One region of the Streptomyces sp. NPDC034103 genome, then DNA from elsewhere that is predicted to be linked to it. Evidence: predicted binding sites of a transcription regulator. Region 1 holds the regulator's gene; the other holds the start of a gene.
What was found. The regulator HspR, encoded in region 1, represses chaperone genes until heat shock. The targets are predictions, from matches to a motif close to TTGAGNNNNNNNNNCTCAA.
Positions count from the first base shown of each region.

Region 2: the regulator HspR is predicted to act here: its motif matches at 1,522-1,540, upstream of lon (endopeptidase La).

Region 1 covers NZ_JBVISS010000003.1:246,989-256,858, forward strand. Annotated here, with positions in the region: gene ACZ56U_RS07300 (DUF4352 domain-containing protein) at 16-561, shown strand; gene ACZ56U_RS07305 (sugar ABC transporter substrate-binding protein) at 548-1,654, opposite strand; gene ACZ56U_RS07310 (fibronectin type III domain-containing protein) at 2,113-3,822, shown strand; gene ACZ56U_RS07315 (hypothetical protein) at 3,918-4,433, shown strand; gene ACZ56U_RS07320 (PA14 domain-containing protein) at 4,522-6,954, shown strand; gene ACZ56U_RS07325 (heat shock protein transcriptional repressor HspR) at 7,015-7,461, opposite strand; gene dnaJ (molecular chaperone DnaJ) at 7,467-8,645, opposite strand; gene grpE (nucleotide exchange factor GrpE) at 8,688-9,350, opposite strand; gene dnaK (molecular chaperone DnaK) at 9,347-9,870, opposite strand, start outside.
Region 2 covers NZ_JBVISS010000005.1:254,232-264,101, reverse strand. Annotated here, with positions in the region: gene ACZ56U_RS12945 (rhomboid-like protein) at 1-562, shown strand, start outside; gene ACZ56U_RS12940 (GNAT family N-acetyltransferase) at 736-1,392, opposite strand; gene lon (endopeptidase La) at 1,563-3,983, shown strand; gene ACZ56U_RS12930 (lysozyme) at 4,093-4,911, opposite strand; gene ACZ56U_RS12925 (MarR family winged helix-turn-helix transcriptional regulator) at 5,152-5,646, shown strand; gene ACZ56U_RS12920 (protein phosphatase 2C domain-containing protein) at 5,671-6,459, opposite strand; gene ACZ56U_RS12915 (sensor histidine kinase) at 6,829-9,525, shown strand; gene ACZ56U_RS12910 (roadblock/LC7 domain-containing protein) at 9,522-9,870, shown strand, end outside.

The DNA.
Region 1 (9,870 bases):
CGCACAATCGCCTCTATGCCGACGCCGCGCCGCCCGATCAGCCTCCTGCTGGCCCTGCTAGCCCTGCCGCTCACGGCGGGCTGCGGCGACGACGGGCAGGGCACGCAGCCGCCCCGCTCCCGCAAGGACGGCCACCTCACCTTCACCGTCCTGGCGCTGGACTGCGGCATCACGGGGGTCACCGGGTCGCACGCCGACGCGCCGCCGCAGGGGCAGTTCTGCGCCGCCCGGCTGCGGGTGGAGAACCGGGACCCGAACTACCACACCTACGAGTCCGCGCGGCAGCGCATCGCGGGCGTCAGCGGGAGCCGCGCCCGGCCCGACTCCTTCGCCATGGCGGTGCGCCGCCAGTCGGACACCGTGAAGCTCGGCGGCCACACCCTGATGGAGGTCGAGCTCTGGTACGACGTCCCGAAGGACGCCGACATCACCGGGCTGCGCGTCTCCGGCGACAACGACCCGTCCGGCTTCATGAGCACCAAGCCCGTCGGACGGGCGCCCGGCGGGGTGCTGATCCCCGTGCCGCCCGGGACGCGCGGGCCGGGGGCTACTTCAACTTGATGGCCGCGCAGGCCGACGCGTACTTCGCGGTGCAGATCTGGTCCACGGTGTAGATGCCGTCGCGGACGACCGTGCTCTTGATGTTGTTCTTCGTCAGCGCGGCCACCGACACCAGCTGCGCCGGGATCTGCTTGTCGGTGGGGCTGTCGACCCGGTCCTGGGTGAGGGAGTCGAACAGGATGTCCTTGCCCTGGACCTTGGCCACGGCCATCTCCGCGGCGGCCTCGGCCTCCAGCGGGTAGGACTTGTACACGCTCATGTACTGCTCACCGGCGACGATCCGCTGCACGGCGGACAGTTCCGCGTCCTGGCCGGTGATCGGCGGCAGGTCGGCGAGGCCCGCGGCCTCCATCGCCTTGATGGCGGCACCGGCCATCGCGTCGTTGGCGGAGTACACGGCGGCGATGTTGTCCTTGCCGATCGCCTCGATCGCCTCGGTCATGTCCTCCTGGGCGATCTCCGGCTTCCAGCCGTCGACGTCGTACGTCTTGGCGATCGTCACCTTGCCGGTGAGCTCGGACAGGGCGCCCGCCTTGAACTGCCCGGCGTTCGGGTCGGAGGGCGAGCCGTTGAGCATCACGATCTTGTCGGAGGTGTCGATCCCGGCGCCCAGCGACTCCAGCAGGGTGCGGCCCTGCACCTCACCGACGAGCTCGTTGTCGAAGGAGACGTACGCGTCGATCGGGCCCTCGGCGAGACGGTCGTAGGCGATGACGGGGATGCCCGCGTCCTTGGCCTTCTGGACCTCGGAGGCGATGGCCTTCGAGTCCACGGCGTCCAGCAGGATGACGTCGACCCGGTCGTCGATCATCTGCTGCATCTGCGTCGCCTGCTTGCCCGCGTCGGCCTCGCCGTTGGCGTAGACCGTCTTGCCCTTCTTCGCGGTGAGTTCCGCCACTTTCTTCTGGATGATCGGGTAGTCGAAGTCCTCGTAGCGCGTGTTCGTCTTCTCCGGCATCAGCACGCCCACCGTGACGTCGTCGCCCTTGCTCGGGCTCGCGTCGGCGGCGTCCCCCGAGACCCCCAGTGCCCCACAGGCGGTCAGCGAGAGGGCCATCGAGGACACGGCCACACATATGGCGGTACGACGCATTGGGGAGCTCACTTCTGGTGCCATTTTCGGACGCGGGCGCAGTATTGCGACCCAGATGACTCAAAAGCCAACGCGGCCCCCGCCCCAGGCGTCAAGCGGAATCACTTAACGAGTGCGCAACACCACGCTCCGCTCGGCTTGTGAAGACATCACGGAAACACCCCCAAACACCCCTTACGGGCCCTCCATTCAGCGGGACGTCTCGCGGAGGCGGAGATCCGCACAACCCCGGCCAATGCTCACGAGTCGTCACCTTGACGGGTTTCCCGCGCTGTTCCCGCCCGATCACAGGACCGAATGAAGTCAGCCAGGAACCGGGAGCCGGGCGGTCGGTGACCGAGCACGTGTGCCGCCTCCCCCGACGCCCGGCTTAGTCCGCCGTACAACCAATCGCCGGTCCGGGCGGTCCTGGTCACGACGGTGTCCCCTGCCGTCCCCGATCAGGACCGAAGGAACCGATGAACCCTGCCAGACGAGGCATGACCGCGGCCGCCGCGACCGCCGTCGTGCTCACCACCACGGGCACCCTGCTCACGCTCGCGCCGTCCGCGTCCGCCGCGACCACCTGCACCTCGCCGGTGTTCACACGGCAGCTCTTCGCGAACACCACCCTCTCCGGCACCCCGAAGAAGACGGACTGCGACAGCGCGATCGACCAGAGCTGGAGCGGCGCCCCCGCGTCCGGCCTGCCGTCGGACAACTTCGGCGTCCGCTGGTCCGTGACCCGCGACTTCGGCTCCGGCGGCCCCTTCGCCCTCGCCGCCTCCGGTCTCGACGGCATCAGGGTCTACGTCGACGGCGTCCGCAAGATCGACCTCTGGAAGAACGTCTCGACCACGGTGACCAAGACCGTCAACGTGACGATTCCCTCCGGCAAGCACACGCTCCGCGTCGACTACGTCAACTGGACCGGCCCCGCCAAGGTCAAGTTCGGCTACACACCCCGCACCTCCGCCACCGTCGACCAGACCAAGCCCCTCGCCCCGGCCGGCACCGCCGCCTCGTACGACACCGCCGCCGGCAAGGCCAAGCTCACCTGGGCGAGGAACAAGGAGATGGACCTCGCCGGGTACAAGGTCTACCGGCGGCTCCTGGGCGACGACAGCTGGAAGAGGCTGACCACGACCACGGCGGGCTCGTACACGGACGCTCCGCCCGCGACCGGCGCGACCTACCTCTACGAGGTCCGCGCCTACGACAAGGCCGGCAACGAGTCCACGGGCAGCGCCGACAAGTCCGTCACCACGGCCGACAGGACCGCGCCCGTGAAGCCCACCGGCGTCGGGGCCGCCGACGGACAGCCGGGCGTCACGGTGTCCTGGAACGCGGTGGCGGGGGCGGCGGAGTACCTCGTGCACCGGCGCTGGGACACCGACGGCCAGGACGAACCGGTGGTGCAGGTGGCCAGGGTGAGCGGCACCTCATGGCTCGACACCAAGGTCCAGGACCGCCTCATGTACAGCTACTGGGTCACCGCGGCCGACACCGCCGGGAACAGGTCCGCCAAGTCCGCGCCCGCCGCCGTCGAACGAGGCGACTGGGCGCCGTCCGCGCCCACCGGACTCACCGCCGCGACACAGGCGGGCACGGGCGTCACGCTGTCCTGGAAGGCACCCACCAGCCCCGTCACCCGCGACCTCGGCCTCTTCCGGATCTACCGCGACGGCGAGCTCTTCGACGAGGTCGGTCCCACGAAGACCTCATACACGGACACGGACGTCCGGCAGGGCACCTCCTACACGTACACGGTGACCGCCGTGGACACCCAGGACCAGGAATCCGCTCCCTCGGCCCCGGTCACCGGCACCGCACCCGCCACCGGCCTCACCCCGGCCGCCGTCGGCGGTCTGCGCGGCGCGATGAACGGCACCGACATCGAACTCGCCTGGAAGCGCAACACCGAGGAGGACGTCGACCACTACACCGTCCACCGCGGCGTTCTCGTCGACGGCGCCTGGCAGTACGAACTGTGGGGCGAGGTCCGGCAGTCCTGGGTGGACGAGCCGACCCTGTACTACTCCCACGAGATCTACACCCCCCGGGGCGAGACCGTCCGCTGGGCCGTCGTCGCCGTGGACGAAGCCGGCAACTCACGCCTCACCAGCGGCGAGGACTTCTCCTACGTCACGGTCACCGAGCCGCTCGCGGACCCGGAGACCACCGGGTGAACCGTTACGGGGTGGCGGCCGAGGGAACCGAACCCCCGCCGGCGGGCGACTGGACAGTCAGAGCACCGAACTCCTGACGACCCCACGAGGACCGTATGACCATCAGCGAAAGCTCTGTCACGGACACCCTCTTCGGACCGCTCACCGTCCGCCTGAACAGCTGGCGGGGTGAAGTCGTCGTCGAGGGCGAGGCGATCCCGCGGGTCGTGCTGAGCCGGGCGACCGGCACCAAGGCCGACGGGGACATCCCGATCGGCACCCGGGACGCCGGCCTGCTCATCCTCACCGTCGGCGGCGAGGCGGCCGCGCTGGCCCCCGGCCGGGGACGGCTGATCCGGCATTCGTACCGGGTCGACGTCCGGCACGCGGGCCGGCACTGGCGGCTGATGCCCCACTCCATGCCGGACAGCCGCCTCCTGCGCGACGGGCGGCGGCTGGGCGACTTCCACTCGAAGGGCCGCGGCGAGGTGAAGGCCGCCAAGTGGCGCTCGGACGCCAAGCCGGACGCCATGGACGCGGCCGTCGGGTACGCGCTGGCCTCCGCGTTCGGCACGGGTGCGGAGTCGATGTGGTCGTCGGCCGCCGACCTGGTCCTCGACGTGTTTCCCTGAGATCCGCCGTACAACCAATCGGTGCCCTTGCCGGTCCTGTTTCGACGACGGTGATCTCTCCCGTCGTCGGACAGGACCGAAGGACCGCATGAACCCAGCCAGACGTACGACCGCGGCCGCCGCGACCGCCGTCGTACTCGCCACCGCGGGCACCCTGCTCACGCTCACGCCCGCCTCCGCCGCGACCACCTGCGCCTCGCCGGTGTTCACACGGCAGTTCTTCGCGGACACGAGCTTCTCCGGCACCCCGAAGAGGACGGACTGCGACAGCGCGATCGACCAGAGCTGGAGCGGCGCTCCCGCCTCCGGCCTGCCGTCCGACAACTTCGGCGTCCGCTGGTCCGTGACCCGCGACTTCGGCTCCGGCGGCCCCTTCGCCCTCGCCGCCTCCGGTCTCGACGGCATCAGGGTCTACGTCGACGGCGTCCGCAAGATCGACCTCTGGAAGAACGTCTCGTCGACCGTCTCCAAGACCGTCAACGTGACGATTCCCTCCGGCAAGCACATCCTCCGCGTCGACTACGTCAACTGGACCGGCCCCGCCAAGGTCAAGTTCGGCTACACACCCCGCACCTCCGCCACCGTCGACCAGACCAAGCCCCTCGCCCCGGCCGGCACCGCCGCCTCGTACGACAAGAGCGGCAACCACGCCAAGCTCACCTGGGCGAGGAACAAGGAAATGGACCTCGCCGGGTACAAGGTCTACCGGCGGCTCCAGGGCACCTCCTTCGGCAGCAAGGCGCTCGCCACGACCACCTCCACCTCGTACACGGACACCCCTCCGCCCACCGGTGCGACCTACTCCTACGAGGTCCGCGCCTACGACAAGGCGGGCAACGTCTCGGCCGGCACCGCCGACCAGGCGGTCACCAGCGTGGACACCACCCCGCCCGCCGCGCCGTTCGTCGAGATGGACGCGTGCCCGGTGGACCAGCCCTACGCGGCCCCGGAGTTGGTCACGAGCGCGCAGAACGCGGCCGACATCGCGCTGTACGAGATGCAGCGACTCAACCCCGTCACCAGCACCTGGGCCACCGTGTACACCGGCACCAAGGGCGCGATCTGCGACACCGGTCGCGCCGCCGACGGCAGCAAGGTCACCTACCGGGGCCGGGCCAGGGACGCCGTGGGGAACTGGTCGGCGTACTCGCCCGCCGCCACCTTCACCACCTCGGACCTGACACCGCCCGCGACCGCGGCCGACGCGCGCGTCGAGTACCGGTCGGGCGTTCCGCACCTGCTGTGGTCGGCCGTCGACGGGGCCGCCTCCTACCAGGTCCTCCAGTACGACCCGGCGACCGGCGGCTGGCTCGACGCGCTGCCCGGCGCCACCGGCGACACCCCGACCACCACCACCGGGACCGACGCCGTGCCGCGCCAACTCCTCGCGGTCGCCGACGACTACCGGTACGCGGTGCGCTCGGTGGACGCGAAGGGCAACGCCGCCGCCCCCGTGGAGGTCACGCTGACCATGGCGGACCGGCCCGGGGCGATCGCGCCGTTCCGCACCACCGCGGACCGGTTCGGCGAGGGGGTGATGATCGAGTGGAGCAGCGCCGACCCGTGGACCTTCGGCGAGGACAGGCCGCTGCTCACCTACCGGATCGTCCGCACCGACAGGGCGACCGGCGAGAGCAGCACGGTGGCCGCCTGCAAGCCCAACGACTCGCGGGACCTGCCGCTGACGGACCCCAAGACGTACTGGACCTGGAACACCGGCGACGCCCCCGACTACGCCGGTCCCCGGCAGATCAACGGCGTCTGCTGGGACGTCTCCGGTGCCTCCGAGACGACGTACGACTACACCGTCGTGACGCTCGACCCGTACGGCCATGAGTCGCGGCCCGGCCCCGCCGCCACCGCGACCACCCCGGACACCGAGCGCCCGGCCCCGGTGCGGAACCTGGCCGCCGAGCAGATCCCGCTCGGGGTGCGCCTGACCTGGACGCCGCCGGCCGACGACGACGTCACCGGCTACAAGGTGTGGCAGGGCGTCACGGACCCGGAGACCGGCGAGACGGTCTGGGACCAGAACTGCTGGACGGGCGACTCCCTGGCCGAGACCGAGATCCTCTGCCCGACGGTCCCCGACGGCGCCGCGCACACCTACAAGGTGGCCGCCACGGACGGCTCCCCCTTGATCGACTGGTGGGCGGGGCCCGAGGCCTTCCACCCCGCCGAGCTCTCCGTCACCCTGCCCGACACCCGGCCGCCGGGCTGGACGGGGACCGGGATCCGCGAGGACCAGTACCCGGAGCTGTACGTCGGTTGCTCCGAGAGCTCCGGCCTCGGCGACTGCGGCCGGTTCGCGAGCTACCGCGTGGAGCGCTGGGACCCGGCCTCGGCCGCCTATGTCACCCTCGCCGAGGGCACGATGGGCGACGCCGTGTACTTCATGGACAAGACGGTCCACGAGGACACGCTGGGCCTGTACTACTACCGCGTCGTCCGCCTGGACGCCGCCGGCGCGGAGGCCGCGTCCACGCCGACGGCGTACGGCATCTGGGACTCCTGGCTCTGAGCCGGCGCAGGCGAAGGGGCCCGGAGGTTCATCCCTCCGGGCCCCTTTCACCTGCCTGCGTCAGTCCTGCCGCCCCTTGGGACGCCACACCACCAACGCGCTGGTCTGCTGCACTTCCTGATACGGCACCAGGTCACGGCGGTACGACGCGTGGACCGCCGCCTCGCGCTGCTGGATGGCCGCGGCGGCGCCCTCGACGGCGGCCTGGAGTTCGGCCACCCTCGACTGCAACGCGGCGACCTGGTTCTCCAGCTCGATGATGCGCTTGATACCGGCCAGGTTGATGCCCTCGTCCTGCGACAACTGCTGGACGGTGCGCAGCAGTTCGATGTCGCGGGCCGAGTAGCGCCGGCCCCGGCCCGCGGTGCGGTCCGGGGAGACCAGGCCGAGCCGGTCGTACTGGCGCAGTGTCTGCGGATGCAGACCGGACAGCTGGGCAGCCACCGAGATGACGTAGACCGGGGTTTCCTCGGTCAGTTCATACGGGTTGCGTCGACGGCCGTCCATCTCCATCAAGCTCCCTTCGCGGCCTGGAACAGCTCCGCCCGCGGGTCCTCGCCCGCGGTCGCCTCGCGATACGCCTCGAGTGCGTCACGAGCCTTCCCCGTCAGATCCGCCGGGACACTCACCTCGACGGTGACCAGCAGGTCGCCGCGGGTGCCGTCCTTGCGGACCGCGCCCTTGCCCCGGGCGCGCATGGTGCGGCCGTTGGGCGTGCCCGGCGGCAGCTTCAGCGTCACGGCGGGCCCGCCCAGGGTGGGGACCTTGACCTCGCCGCCGAGCGCCGCCTCGGTGAACGTCACCGGGACGGTGACCGTGAGGTTGTCGCCCTTGCGGCCGAAGACCGGGTGCGCGTCGACGTGCACGGTGACGTACAGATCGCCGGACGGGCCGCCGCGCTCGCCCGGTGCGCCCTTGCCGCGCAGCCGGATGCGCTGACCGTCCGTCACCCCGGCGGGGATACGGACCTGCATCGTCCGCGAGGACTTGGCGCGGCCGCTGCCCTTGCACTCCAGGCAGGGGTGCTCGGCCATCAGTCCGCGGCCCTTGCAGTCCGGGCAGGGGTCGGTCAGCGAGAACCCGCCGCCCGAACCCCGGGCCACCTGGCCGGTGCCGACGCAGGTCGGGCACACCCGCGGTGTGCCGTTCTTGTCGCCGGTGCCGGAACAGGCCTTGCAGGGGGACTGCGAGGACATCCGCAGCGGGACGGTGGCACCCTCGATGGCCTCGGTGAAGCTCAGCGTGACCTCGGTGTCGATGTCCTGGCCGCGCCGGGGCTGGGTACGGGTGGTGCCCGTGCCGCCCCGGTTGAACAGGCCCCCGAAGACGTCGCCGATGCCGCCGCCGAAGCCGCCGGCTCCCTGACCGCCGCCCTGGGCGCCTCCGAAGAGGTCGCCCAGGTCGAAGTTGAAGGAGCCGCCGCTCGCGCCCGGCCCCGGGCGGAAACCGCCGTTGCCGAAGAGGGTGCGGGCCTCGTCGTACTCCTTGCGCTTCTTGGGGTCGCCGAGGACGTCGTTCGCCTCGGAGATCTCCTTGAAGCGCTCCTCCGCCTTGGTGTTGCCCTTGTTGGCGTCCGGGTGGAACTCGCGGGCGAGCTTCCGGTACGCCTTCTTGATCTCGGCCTCGGTGGCGTCCTTGGGGACGCCGAGGACCTTGTAGTAGTCCTTCTCGATGAAGTCCTTGGTGCTCATCCTCGACGCGCCCCCTTTCCGCGGTTCCGCTCGGTGTCTACGTCAGCCCTCCTCAGGGCCGTTGTCCTTGTCGTCGCCGGCCTCGGAGGAACCCTCCTCGGCCTTGACCGTCTGCGCGCCCGGCTGCGGTTCGGCGACCGCCACCCGCGCGGGGCGGATGGTGCGCTCGCCGATGCGATACCCCGGCTGGAGGATCGCGACGCAGGTCGTCTCGGTGACGTCCGGCGCGTAGCTGTGCATCAGGGCCTCGTGGATCGTCGGGTCGAAGGGCTCGCCCTCCTTGCCGAACTGCTGAAGGCCCATCTTCGCCGCGACGGTCTCCAGCGACTCCCCGACGCCCTTGAAGCCGCCGACGAGTTCACCGTGTTCGCGTGCGCGGCCGATGTCGTCGAGCACGGGAAGGAGTTCGGTCAGGAGGTTCGCGACGGCGACCTCCTTGACCGTGACCCGGTCCCGCTCCACACGGCGGCGGTAGTTCTGGAACTCGGCCTGGAGCCGCTGGAGGTCCGCGGTGCGCTCCTCGAGCGCCTTGCGGGCCTGGTCCAGCTGGGCCGTCAGACCGGCGATCTGGGCTGTTGCGTCCCCGGCCGGGGCCGCCTCCGCCTCCGGGGAGGAGGGGTCGGCGGCCTTCGGCTCGGCGTCGTCGGGGGTCGCGCCGGAGGGGACGTCGGGCTTCTCCTCGAAGCCCGGGGTCTCCTCGGTCACGCGGCACCGTCCTTGCGCTCGTCGTCGACGATCTCGGCGTCCACGACGTCGTCGTCCGCCTTGTCCTGCGGGGCACCGGCGTCGGCGCCACCGGCGGCCTGCGCGGCCTGGGCGTCGGCGTACATGGCCTGGCCGACCTTCTGGGAGACCGCGGCGACCTTCTCGGTGGCGGTGCGGATCTCGGCGGTGTCCTCGCCCTTGAGCGCGGTCTTCAGCTCCTCGACGGCGGCCTCGACCTCGGTCTTGACCTCGCCGGGGACCTTGTCCTCGTTGTCCTTGAGGAACTTCTCCGTCTGGTAGACGAGCTGCTCGCCCTGGTTGCGGGACTCGGCGGCCTCGCGGCGGGCGTGGTCCTCCTCCGCGTACTTCTCGGCCTCTTCGCGCATCCGGTTGACCTCGTCCTTCGGCAGCGAGGAGCCACCGGTGACGGTCATCTTCTGCTCCTTGCCCGTGCCCAGGTCCTTCGCGGTCACGTGCATGATGCCGTTGGCGTCGATGTCGAAGGCGACCTCGATCTGCG
Region 2 (9,870 bases), on a different contig from region 1:
CGCGGTCCTGGCCGTCACCTCGCTCGTCACCGCGTACGCCGACCCCGCCCTCGTCCACTCCCTGCTCCAGGGCTCCAGCACCGACGTGGCCCACCTCGTGCGCACGCCCGTGCTCGTCCTGGTCGCCAGCGCGCTGTGGATGGCGGGCGGTGTCACGTCGCCGTACGCGCTGGGCTTCCTGCTGGTCATGACCGCGCTGGAGCGGCGGATCGGCGGTCCGCGGGCGGCCGGGGTCTTCCTGCTCGGCCATGTCCTGGCCACCCTCGCCACCGAGCTCCCGGTCGGACTGGCCGTGCTGGTCGGCCACCTTCCCGGCAGCTCCCTGCACCGCCTCGACTACGGCATCAGCTTCGGTGTCGCCGCCGCCACGGGCGCCCTGGCGGGCCTTCTGCCGCGGTGGCTCGGCCTGCCCCTGCTGACCCTCTTCGGGGGCATGCTCCTCCAGAGCCTCCTCGCCTTCACCGACCCGATGACCGAGTGGGGGCACCTGATCGCGCTGTCCGTCGGGGTCGCCACCTGGCCGACGGTCCGCCGCTGGGCCAGGACGCGCGCCGCCGCGTAGGCCCCGTACACCGGGCCCGGGTCAACGCCGGGACGCCGAGCCGTTGTTCACCCCGCCTGGCTGTGAACGAGCCTGCGGGGTGCGGGCGGTTCCCTGCACGCCATGGCGGTGAGCGCATGGCGGCGCCGGTCGTGACCCGCCCTACCGTCGCTCCGTCCAGCGGTACGGGTTCTCTACGGCACCCCGGGGCCGGTGAACTTCGCGCTGGTCAGTGGGGCCACCATGGTCCACCCCAGCGACTCGTACAGGCCGCGGCCGGCCGGTGTGCCCGCCAGGACGCATGTCTCGGCGCCCTGTTCGGCCGCCGCCCGCTGGAGTGTGCGCATGACGTGACTGCCGAGTCCCTTGCGCCGGTGGGCCGGGGAGGTGGCGATCTGGTCGGCGACCGCCGTCGCGCCGGTCGGGGTGATCTGGCCGCGGGCCGCCCAGGAGCCGTCGGGGGCGGCGAGCAGGGTGCGGATGACACCACCCCGGGACCAGGTGCGCTGCCGGTAGCCGTCCGGGGGTGCCGCCTCGGCGGCCGGTGCGGTGAGGGGGAGCGTCATCAGACAGCCCGGGTCGGGGTCGATCCACCAGCCCTCACCCAGCCAGCCGCGGACCACGGCCGGGTCCCGGAACACCTTCAGCCACACCCCGGCGCCCGTGACCGCCTCGGCCACCTTGCGCACGGTCGCCTCCTCGACGTCCTCGCCGGTCGCGCCGAACACATGCCGGGTGACATGGCCGTCCATGCCCATGTCGATCGTGCATCCCCAGGGTTCGAGGACCGGCGGGGCCGCCCCGCGCGAGACGACCCACCCGTCCACCCATGCCCGCACGATCCGGTCCATGCCGCGGTCCCCTCGCTGGTAATAAGTGAATGCAGTCGGTGGTTATTACAGCAGCGCCGCCAACCCCTTCGGCAGAGGTGATCGCTCACAGCGAACGCCCCCCGGGGAACATTCAGCGACTCACGTGCATTGAGTCGGCATAGCTCAACTTGAATGCCGAAGGGGAGATCATGGCTTCGACGTCCACACCGCTCACTCTGCCTGTGCTGCCGCTCGACGACGAGGTCGTGCTGCCCGGCATGGTGGTCCCGCTCGACCTGAGCGACGCCGACGTGCGCGCCGCGGTGGAGGCCGCCCAGGCCGCCGCCCGGTCGGAACCGGGGAAGCCCAAGGTGCTGCTGGTGCCACGCATCGACGGCAACTACCCGGGCACCGGTGTCCTCGGCACCGTCGAACAGGTCGGACGGCTGGCCGACGGCGACCCGGGCGCCCTGATCCGCGGCCGGGGGCGGGTGAAGATCGGTGCGGGGACGACCGGACCGGGCGCCGCCCTCTGGGTCGAGGGTGTCCGTGTCGACGAGACCGTGCCCGAGCCGCTGCCGGGCCATGTCACCGAACTGGTCAAGGAGTACAAGGCCCTCGCCACCGCCTGGCTGCGCAAGCGCGGCGCCTGGCAGGTCGTGGACCGCGTCCAGGCCATCGACGACGTCTCCGCGCTGGCCGACAACTCCGGCTACTCGCCGTTCCTGAGCACCGACCAGAAGGTCGAGCTCCTGGAGACCGCCGACCCGGTCGCCCGGCTCAAGCTCGCCACCCAGCACCTGCGCGACCACCTCGCCGAGCAGGACGTCGCCGAGACCATCGCCAAGGACGTCCAGGAGGGCGTCGACAAGCAGCAGCGCGAGTTCCTGCTGCGCCGTCAGCTGGAGGCCGTGCGCAAGGAACTGCGGGAGCTCAACGGCGACTCCAAGGACGCGGCGGAGGAGTCCGACGACTACCGCGCGCGGGTGGAGGCCGCCGACCTGCCGGAGAAGGTCCGCGAGGCCGCGCTCAAGGAGGTCGACAAGCTGGAGCGGTCCAGCGACCAGTCGCCCGAGGGCTCGTGGATCCGGACCTGGCTGGACACCGTGCTCGAACTGCCGTGGAACGAGCGGACCGAGGACGCGTACGACATCCAGGGTGCCAAGGCGGTCCTGGACGCCGAGCACGCGGGCCTGGAGGACGTGAAGGAGCGGATCACCGAGTACCTGGCGGTGCGCAAGCGGCGCAACGACCGGGGGCTCGGGGTCGTCGGCGGCCGGCGCGGCGGTGCCGTGCTCGCCCTCGTCGGCCCGCCCGGCGTCGGCAAGACCTCGCTGGGCGAGTCGGTCGCGCACGCCATGGGGCGCAAGTTCGTCCGCGTCGCCCTCGGCGGTGTGCGCGACGAGGCCGAGATCCGCGGCCACCGGCGCACGTACGTCGGCGCGCTGCCCGGCCGGATCGTGCGGGCGATCAAGGAAGCCGGATCCATGAACCCGGTGGTGCTGCTGGACGAGATCGACAAGGTGGGCTCCGACTTCCGCGGCGACCCTGCGGCGGCCCTCCTGGAGGTCCTGGACCCGGCGCAGAACCACACCTTCCGCGACCACTACCTGGAGGTCGAACTCGACCTGTCGGACGTGGTCTTCCTCGCCACCGCCAACGTCCTGGAGGCCATCCCGGAGGCCCTGCTCGACCGTATGGAGCTGGTCCGCCTCGACGGCTACACCGAGGACGAGAAGGTCGTCATCGCCCGCGACCACCTGCTCCCGCGCCAGCTGGAGCGGGCGGGCCTGGACAAGGACGAGGTGACCCTCGACGAGAGCGCCCTGCGCAAGCTCGCCGGCGAGTACACCCGCGAGGCGGGCGTGCGCACCCTGGAGCGGTCCATCGCCCGGCTGCTGCGCAAGGTCGCGGCCCAGCACGAACTGGGCGAGCGCAAGCTGCCGTTCACGGTCACGGACGAGGAGCTGCGCGGCCTGATCGGGCGGCCGCACCACGTCCCGGAGTCGGCGCAGGACCCGGCGGAGCGCCGTACGGCGGTGCCGGGCGTGGCGACGGGCCTCGCGGTCACGGGGGCCGGCGGTGACGTGCTCTTCGTCGAGGCGTCCCTCGCGGACCCGGAGACGGGCGCGGCGGGCCTGACCCTGACCGGTCAGCTCGGCGACGTGATGAAGGAGAGCGCGCAGATCGCGCTCAGCTTCCTGCGCTCGCACGGCGCGGAGCTGGAGCTGCCGGTGGGCGACCTGAAGGACCGGGGCGTGCACATCCACTTCCCGGCGGGCGCGGTACCCAAGGACGGCCCGAGCGCGGGCATCACGATGACGACGGCCCTGGCCTCGCTGCTCAGCGGACGCCTCGTGCGGACCGACGTGGCGATGACCGGCGAGGTCTCGCTGACCGGCCGGGTCCTGCCGATCGGCGGCGTCAAGCAGAAGCTGCTGGCCGCGCACCGGGCGGGCGTCACCACCGTCGTCATCCCCAAGCGCAACGAGCCCGACCTGGACGACGTCCCGGCGGAGGTGCTGGACAAGCTCGACGTGCACGCCGTGACCGACGTCCGCCAGGTCCTGGAGCTGGCGCTGTCCCCGGCGACGAGCGAGGCGGCGCCGGAGGTGCCGGTGGCGGCGTGACGTCCGCGCGCCGCGTGACGTCCGGTGGCGGCGTGACGGACGTCATCGGATGAGAGGAAGGCCCGGGTTCTCGTGAGGGAGGCCCGGGCCTTCGCCGTGCGTGCCGGGGTCAGCCGTTGGCGAGGGCGACGACCCGGTCGAGGGCCCCGTTGAACTTGTCGTGGTCACCGACGGTCGGGCCGGAGGAGGTGTACTGCCACATGGTGTGGTACGCCCAGCCGGCCGGCAGCGTCCCGACGGTCGACGCGTACCGCGCGATCCACAGCGGGTTGGCGGCGGCGAACCCCCCGTAGTTCCCCGTGCACTCGGTCCACCAGCTGGTGGCGGTGTAGATGACGGCGTCGCGCCCGGTGCGGGCCCGGTACTGGGTGAGGAAGTCCCGGATCCACGTCACCATCGCGCTCTGCGTCTTGCCGTAGCAGGAGGCGCCGTAGGGGTTCCACTCGATGTCGAGCACGCCCGGCAGGGTCCGGCCGTCCCGGGACCAGCCGCCGCCGTGGTCGACGAAGTAGTTGGCCTGGGTCGCGCCGCTGGTGGTGTCGGGGGTGGCGAAGTGGTAGGCGCCGCGGACCATGCCGACGTTGTACGAGCCGGTGTACTGCTGGGCGAAGTAGGGGTTGGTGTAGTACGTCCCCTCGGTCGCCTTCGTATAGGCCCACCTCACCCCGCTGTTCCACAGGGTGGACCAGGCGACGTTGCCCTGGTGGCTGGAGACGTCGACGCCCTCCGTCTGGGCGGCGCGGGTCTCGCGCGGGACGCCGTCCTTCCCGTCGTGGGCGAGGACGCCGACGCCCATGTGGGCGGAGCCGCGGGCGGGGGTGTCGGCGGCGGGGGAGGGGGCGGCGGGGGCGGCCGCGAGGAGGGTTCCCGCGAGGGCGACGAGGGCCGCGAGGAAGAGGCGTACCGATCCGGGTCTGTGCACGGGCATGCGTGCCTCCGAAGGCTCGGTGGTGGGGGGAGCGGGGGAGTGTGGGGGGTGCCGACGCGCATTTCTGGCGTGGCCATGCCAGCGAGTGCCTGGTAGGGAAGCTACGCGCGGAGACGAAGGGCAGGGAAGGGGGTCCGGAGGCTGCCGTTGGTCTTGACCTGCGAAATACTGACCGAGCTGCGGCGATGACGGCATGTGGCGGAAACTTTCATGACCCGGAAAACCGAGGCAGGGACTGACGTGCGCGAAGACGGGAACGACGGCGGACACGCGAGCGGGTCCGCGCTGCCCGGGAGTGTGGTGAACCAGCCCGAATTCCTGGCGTTGGAACGCGAGTTGACCGTGCTGCTGCGGCGCGCCCGGGCCAGCCAGGGCGAGATGGCCCGCGAGGTCCACCCGGACCTGGAGTCCTCGGCCTACGGCCTGTTGGTGCGGCTCGACGAGTACGGCCGCCAGCGCGCCACGGAACTCGCCGCGTACATCGGCGTCGGCAAGGCCACCATGTCCCGGCAGTTGCGGGCCCTGGAGGACCTCGGGCTCGTCACCCGCGCACCCGACCCGGCGGACGGCCGGGCGTGGCTCGTCGAACTGACGGCGGAGGGACGCTCGCGAGTGGGCCGGGTGCGGGACGCCCGGCGGGCCCGGTACGCGGGCCGCCTCGCGGACTGGAACCCCCGGGAGGTCTCCGAACTCGCCCGGCTGCTGCACCAGTTGAACCTGGGCATGGAGAAGTAACCGCACCGCGCCCGGCGCCCGGACTCACAGTTCCGCGAACACCACGGTCGCGTCGTCATGGGTCTTGCTCCGGCCCAGGAACGCCCGTTCCTCCGCGTCCGCGATCTCCCGGGCCCGCACCTGCTCCACCAGGGCCCGCGCCCCCGCCTTGCGCACGAGCGTGAAGCAGTCCGTCCAGTCGCCCTCCCGGAACGTCTCCACCCACCGGCTCGCCCCGTCCGTCAGCGCGGCCAGGGACCGTACCGAGGAGCGCGGCAGTGCCCCGGTCACCGCGCGCGCCGCCACCGAGGCGTCCGCCGCGGCCGTGAAGAAGCCGCCCTCCTTGTTGCGCAGGGTCGAGTCGATCAGGGCGTCGGTCGCCAGGGCCGCGCGCGGGAGGCGGGACAGGCGGTCGTCCAGGACGGCCGTCACCACGCCGGCCGGCGACTCCAGCAGCAGGGCGGAGTCCGACAGGACCAGGTACTCCACCGTCCGCGCCGACCACCGGGCGACGACCACCGTCGCCTGCGGTGTTCGCGGGTGAGAAAGGTCACAGGTGTGCGCGTGGGACGCGGAGGTACGTGTGAGGGCGCGCGACAACGCCTCCGCCAGCGGAACGTCGGGGCGCGAAACAGTCAGTTCGGTCAGTGCGCCACCCAGTCGCGCCGTGAACCAGGGAACGGAATGCAGACACCCCGTCTCACCGGCCGGTGGCGTGACCCCGTCCAGGACCACGAGCGTCCCGCCCTGTCCCGAGGCCGCGACGGCGACACTCGCGAAGTCCTCGTTGGGGCGGCCGCGGCCACCGGGTTCCGAGATGAGTTCCGTACGCATCCAGCCAGTCTGCACGACCCCTTCACAAGGTTCGCCAAAGGCTGGCAACGGCTGCCGGACCGGCGCACCCGCGCAGGTCAGGCGCCTGGTTTGGGAGTGAATGGTGCACTCGGGGAAGACGTGGTGGCGGATAATGCCATCGGTCGGCGGCAACGTCCAACCGGCCCGCGGCGCACGGTTGCTGACCATGCCACCGGAACTTGCCCGGCCACTCCCCTCCGGGGTTCACTCCTTCGGGTGGCGGGTCGGGTGATGCGCGCCCGCTGCCCAGCGGCACTGGGAGGGTCGGGAAACGTACCCGGTGTGTGACTCCAGTTGACGGAGCGTCACCCGGGCCCATGGGTACACGAGTCAGGAATGCGAGCACCGGTGCAGAAGACGCGGCCTCGTCGTACGAGCAAGCAGACGGCCACCGCCGAACCCACCGCCACCGACGGCGTTGTCGTCGGCAAGGGCCGCCCCACCCACGTACGCAACCGGCTCATCGTCGCCGTCGCCGTGGTCGCCGCCGCCATCGCCGCGGCAGGCGCCCCCTCGGTCCTCACCGCCTCCGGGCAACTGAGCGACTCCCAGGACCTGGTGACGCTCGCCGAACAGACCCAGGACGCGCTCGCCCTCGCCCACTCGCTCGCCGACGAGCGCGACGAGGTCACCTCCTACGTCGCCGCCGGCCGCGCCAAGTCCAAGGCGCCCTCCGAGCAGCGCGGTGCCCGCGTCGACCGCCAGGTCGAGGAGCTGCGCGCCGACACCGACACCCCCGCCGACCTGCGCACCGACCTCGACGGCATCGCCGCCCTGCGGCGCGAGGCGCTCACCGGCAAGAGCAGCGCCCTCCAGGTCCACCAGTCCTACTCCGCGGCCATCAACGAGCTGCACGGCCTCGCCGAGCGCCTCGCCGCACAGATGCCGCCCCGGGCCGGCTCCGGCGCCCACGCCCTCGCCGAACTCGACTCCGCCGTACAGCAGGCCGCAGCCGCCCGCGGACTGCTCCTCGCGGCGCTCAACGTGCCGCGGACCACCCAGACGGTCACCGACCCCCTCACCGGGATCGCCTCCACCGTCGTCGCCTCCTCGGACGCCGACGCCAAGCAGCGCGACGTGCTCACGGCCGCCGCCCAGCAGGCCCGGCTGCGCTCCGACGCCGCCCTCGCCGACTTCCGCGACACCGCCCCCGACGCCGCGAAGGACAGCTACGACTCCACGGTCACCGGCGCCGAGGTCAACTCCGCCGAGAAGTACCTCGCCAGGCTTACCGACCAGGCCACGCTCTCCGACGACGAACTCGGCACCAGCGCCAAGAAGGCCGACGCCGCCCTCTCCGCCCGCGTGGACCTGATGCGCGGCGTGGAGTCCGCGCTCTACCACCAGCGCACCGAGGACCTCGCCCAGCTCCGCGACGACGACGTCACCGCGCTGGAGCTGCGGGTCGCGATCCTCGGCGCCCTCATGCTGCTCGCCGTCGGCGTCGCCACCGCCATGGCCCGCAGTCTGACCCGGCCGCTGTCCGTCCTGCGCCGCGGGTCCGCCCGGCTCGCCGAGGCCGCGGAGCCGGGCACCGAGGAAGCGGTCACGTTCACCGGGCGCAACGACGAGTTCGCCCAGGTCGTCCGCTCCGTCAACGCCCTGCACGCGCACGCCGTCGCCGTCTCGGAGCGCGTCGCCACCCTCGAGTCCGACCGCAAGCACCTGGTCGGCCAGCGCCAGAAGATGGCCGACGCCCGGGAGGAACTGCGCGCCGAACTGACCGAGTCCGCCGCTCAGTTGACCCGACTGCGGGAGGCCATCGGCGGCACCTTCGTCAACCTCGCGCTGCGCACCCTCGGCCTGGTCGAGCGGCAACTCGCCGTCATCGAGGGCCTGGAGGAGCGCGAGCAGGACCCCGAGCGCCTGGCCACCCTCTTCAAGCTGGACCACTTCGCCACCGTCATGCGCCGCCACAGCGAGAACCTCCTGGTCCTCGCCGGCACCGAGCACGTCCAGCAGCACGCGGGCCCGGTCCCGCTGGTGGACGTCGTACGGGCCGCGGTCAGCGAGATCGAGCGGTACGAGCGCGTCCGCATCGCCGCCCTGCCGCCGCACGCGCACGTGGCGGGCTTCGCGGCCGACGACCTGTCCCACCTGCTGGCCGAGCTGATGGAGAACGCCACCTCGTTCTCCCCGCCCGACCTGCCCGTCGAGGTCTCCGGCTGGCTGCTGGAGAGCGGCGAGGTGATGCTCTCCGTCCAGGACGAGGGCATCGGCATGACCGAGGAGCGGCTGGCCCGCCTCAACTCCCGCCTCGCCGACTTCGACCCCGAGTCCCCCTACGACCAGGAGGGCGAGGAGGGGCTCGGCCTCGGCCTGTACGTCGTCGCCCGCCTCGCCCACCGGCACGGGGTCCGCGTCCAGCTGCGCGAGCAGAAGCAGGGCGGCATCGCCGCGGTGGTCGTGCTGCCGAAGGGTCTGCCGGCACCGGCCCCGTCCGCGGCGGTCCCGTCCGCCGCCCCGCACTCCTCCACCACCCCCGCCTTCTCCCTCCCGGGCGCCGACGCGGAGGCCAACTCCAACGTCCTGCCAGGCCGTACGACGGCCGGGGACGCGCTGGTGGCGCTGGCGGAGAAGGCGGTGCGGGAGCGGGAGGAGTCGCCGGCCGAGACGACGATGGAACTCCTGGCCCCGATCCCCGCCACCGCCCCCGCGGTCGCCGACGACGAGGACCCCCCACACGGGCCCCCGGCACCCGACGACAGCGGTACGGGCGCAGCCGACCCCGTCGAAGGCGGGGACGAACCCGTCGAAGGCGAAGCGGAGACGGAACACGAGCGCACCCCGGACGAGGACCAGCTCACCGCCAAGGGCCTCCCCAAGCGCACCCCGAAGATCACCGCACAGCCCGAGACCCCGCGTCAGCGCACCGCATCCGTCGATGCCGAGGCCCTGCGCCGTCGGCTCGGCGGCTTCCGCCGGGGGGCGGAGGCGGGTTACCGCGACGTGGAAGCAGAGATCGCCGAACAGACGGGGCAGACGCCGACGTCCGCACCAGCCGCAGAAGCCACGGGGGGCACTCCCGAGGAGGCAAGCAGTTGACCGCGCCCAGTACCTTCGGACTGAGCAGTGAAGCCCGCAACCTGCACTGGTTGTTGACGAACCTGGTCGAGGAGGTGCCGGGCATCCAGTCGGTCGCGGTCGTCTCCTCCGACGGCCTGCTCCTGCTCTCCTCCGACCCCGGCCAGAACGACGAGGCCCGCCGGACCCGCGCCACCCCCAAGGGGCCCCGCGGCTCCTCCGCCGACCTCGCCACCATCGTCTCCGGCATCGGCAGCCTCACCATCGGGGCCGCCAAGCTCATGGAGTTCGGCGGGGTGAGGCACACGATGGTCGCGATGGACGAGGGCAGTCTGTTCGTGATGTCGATCAGCGACGGCTCGCTGC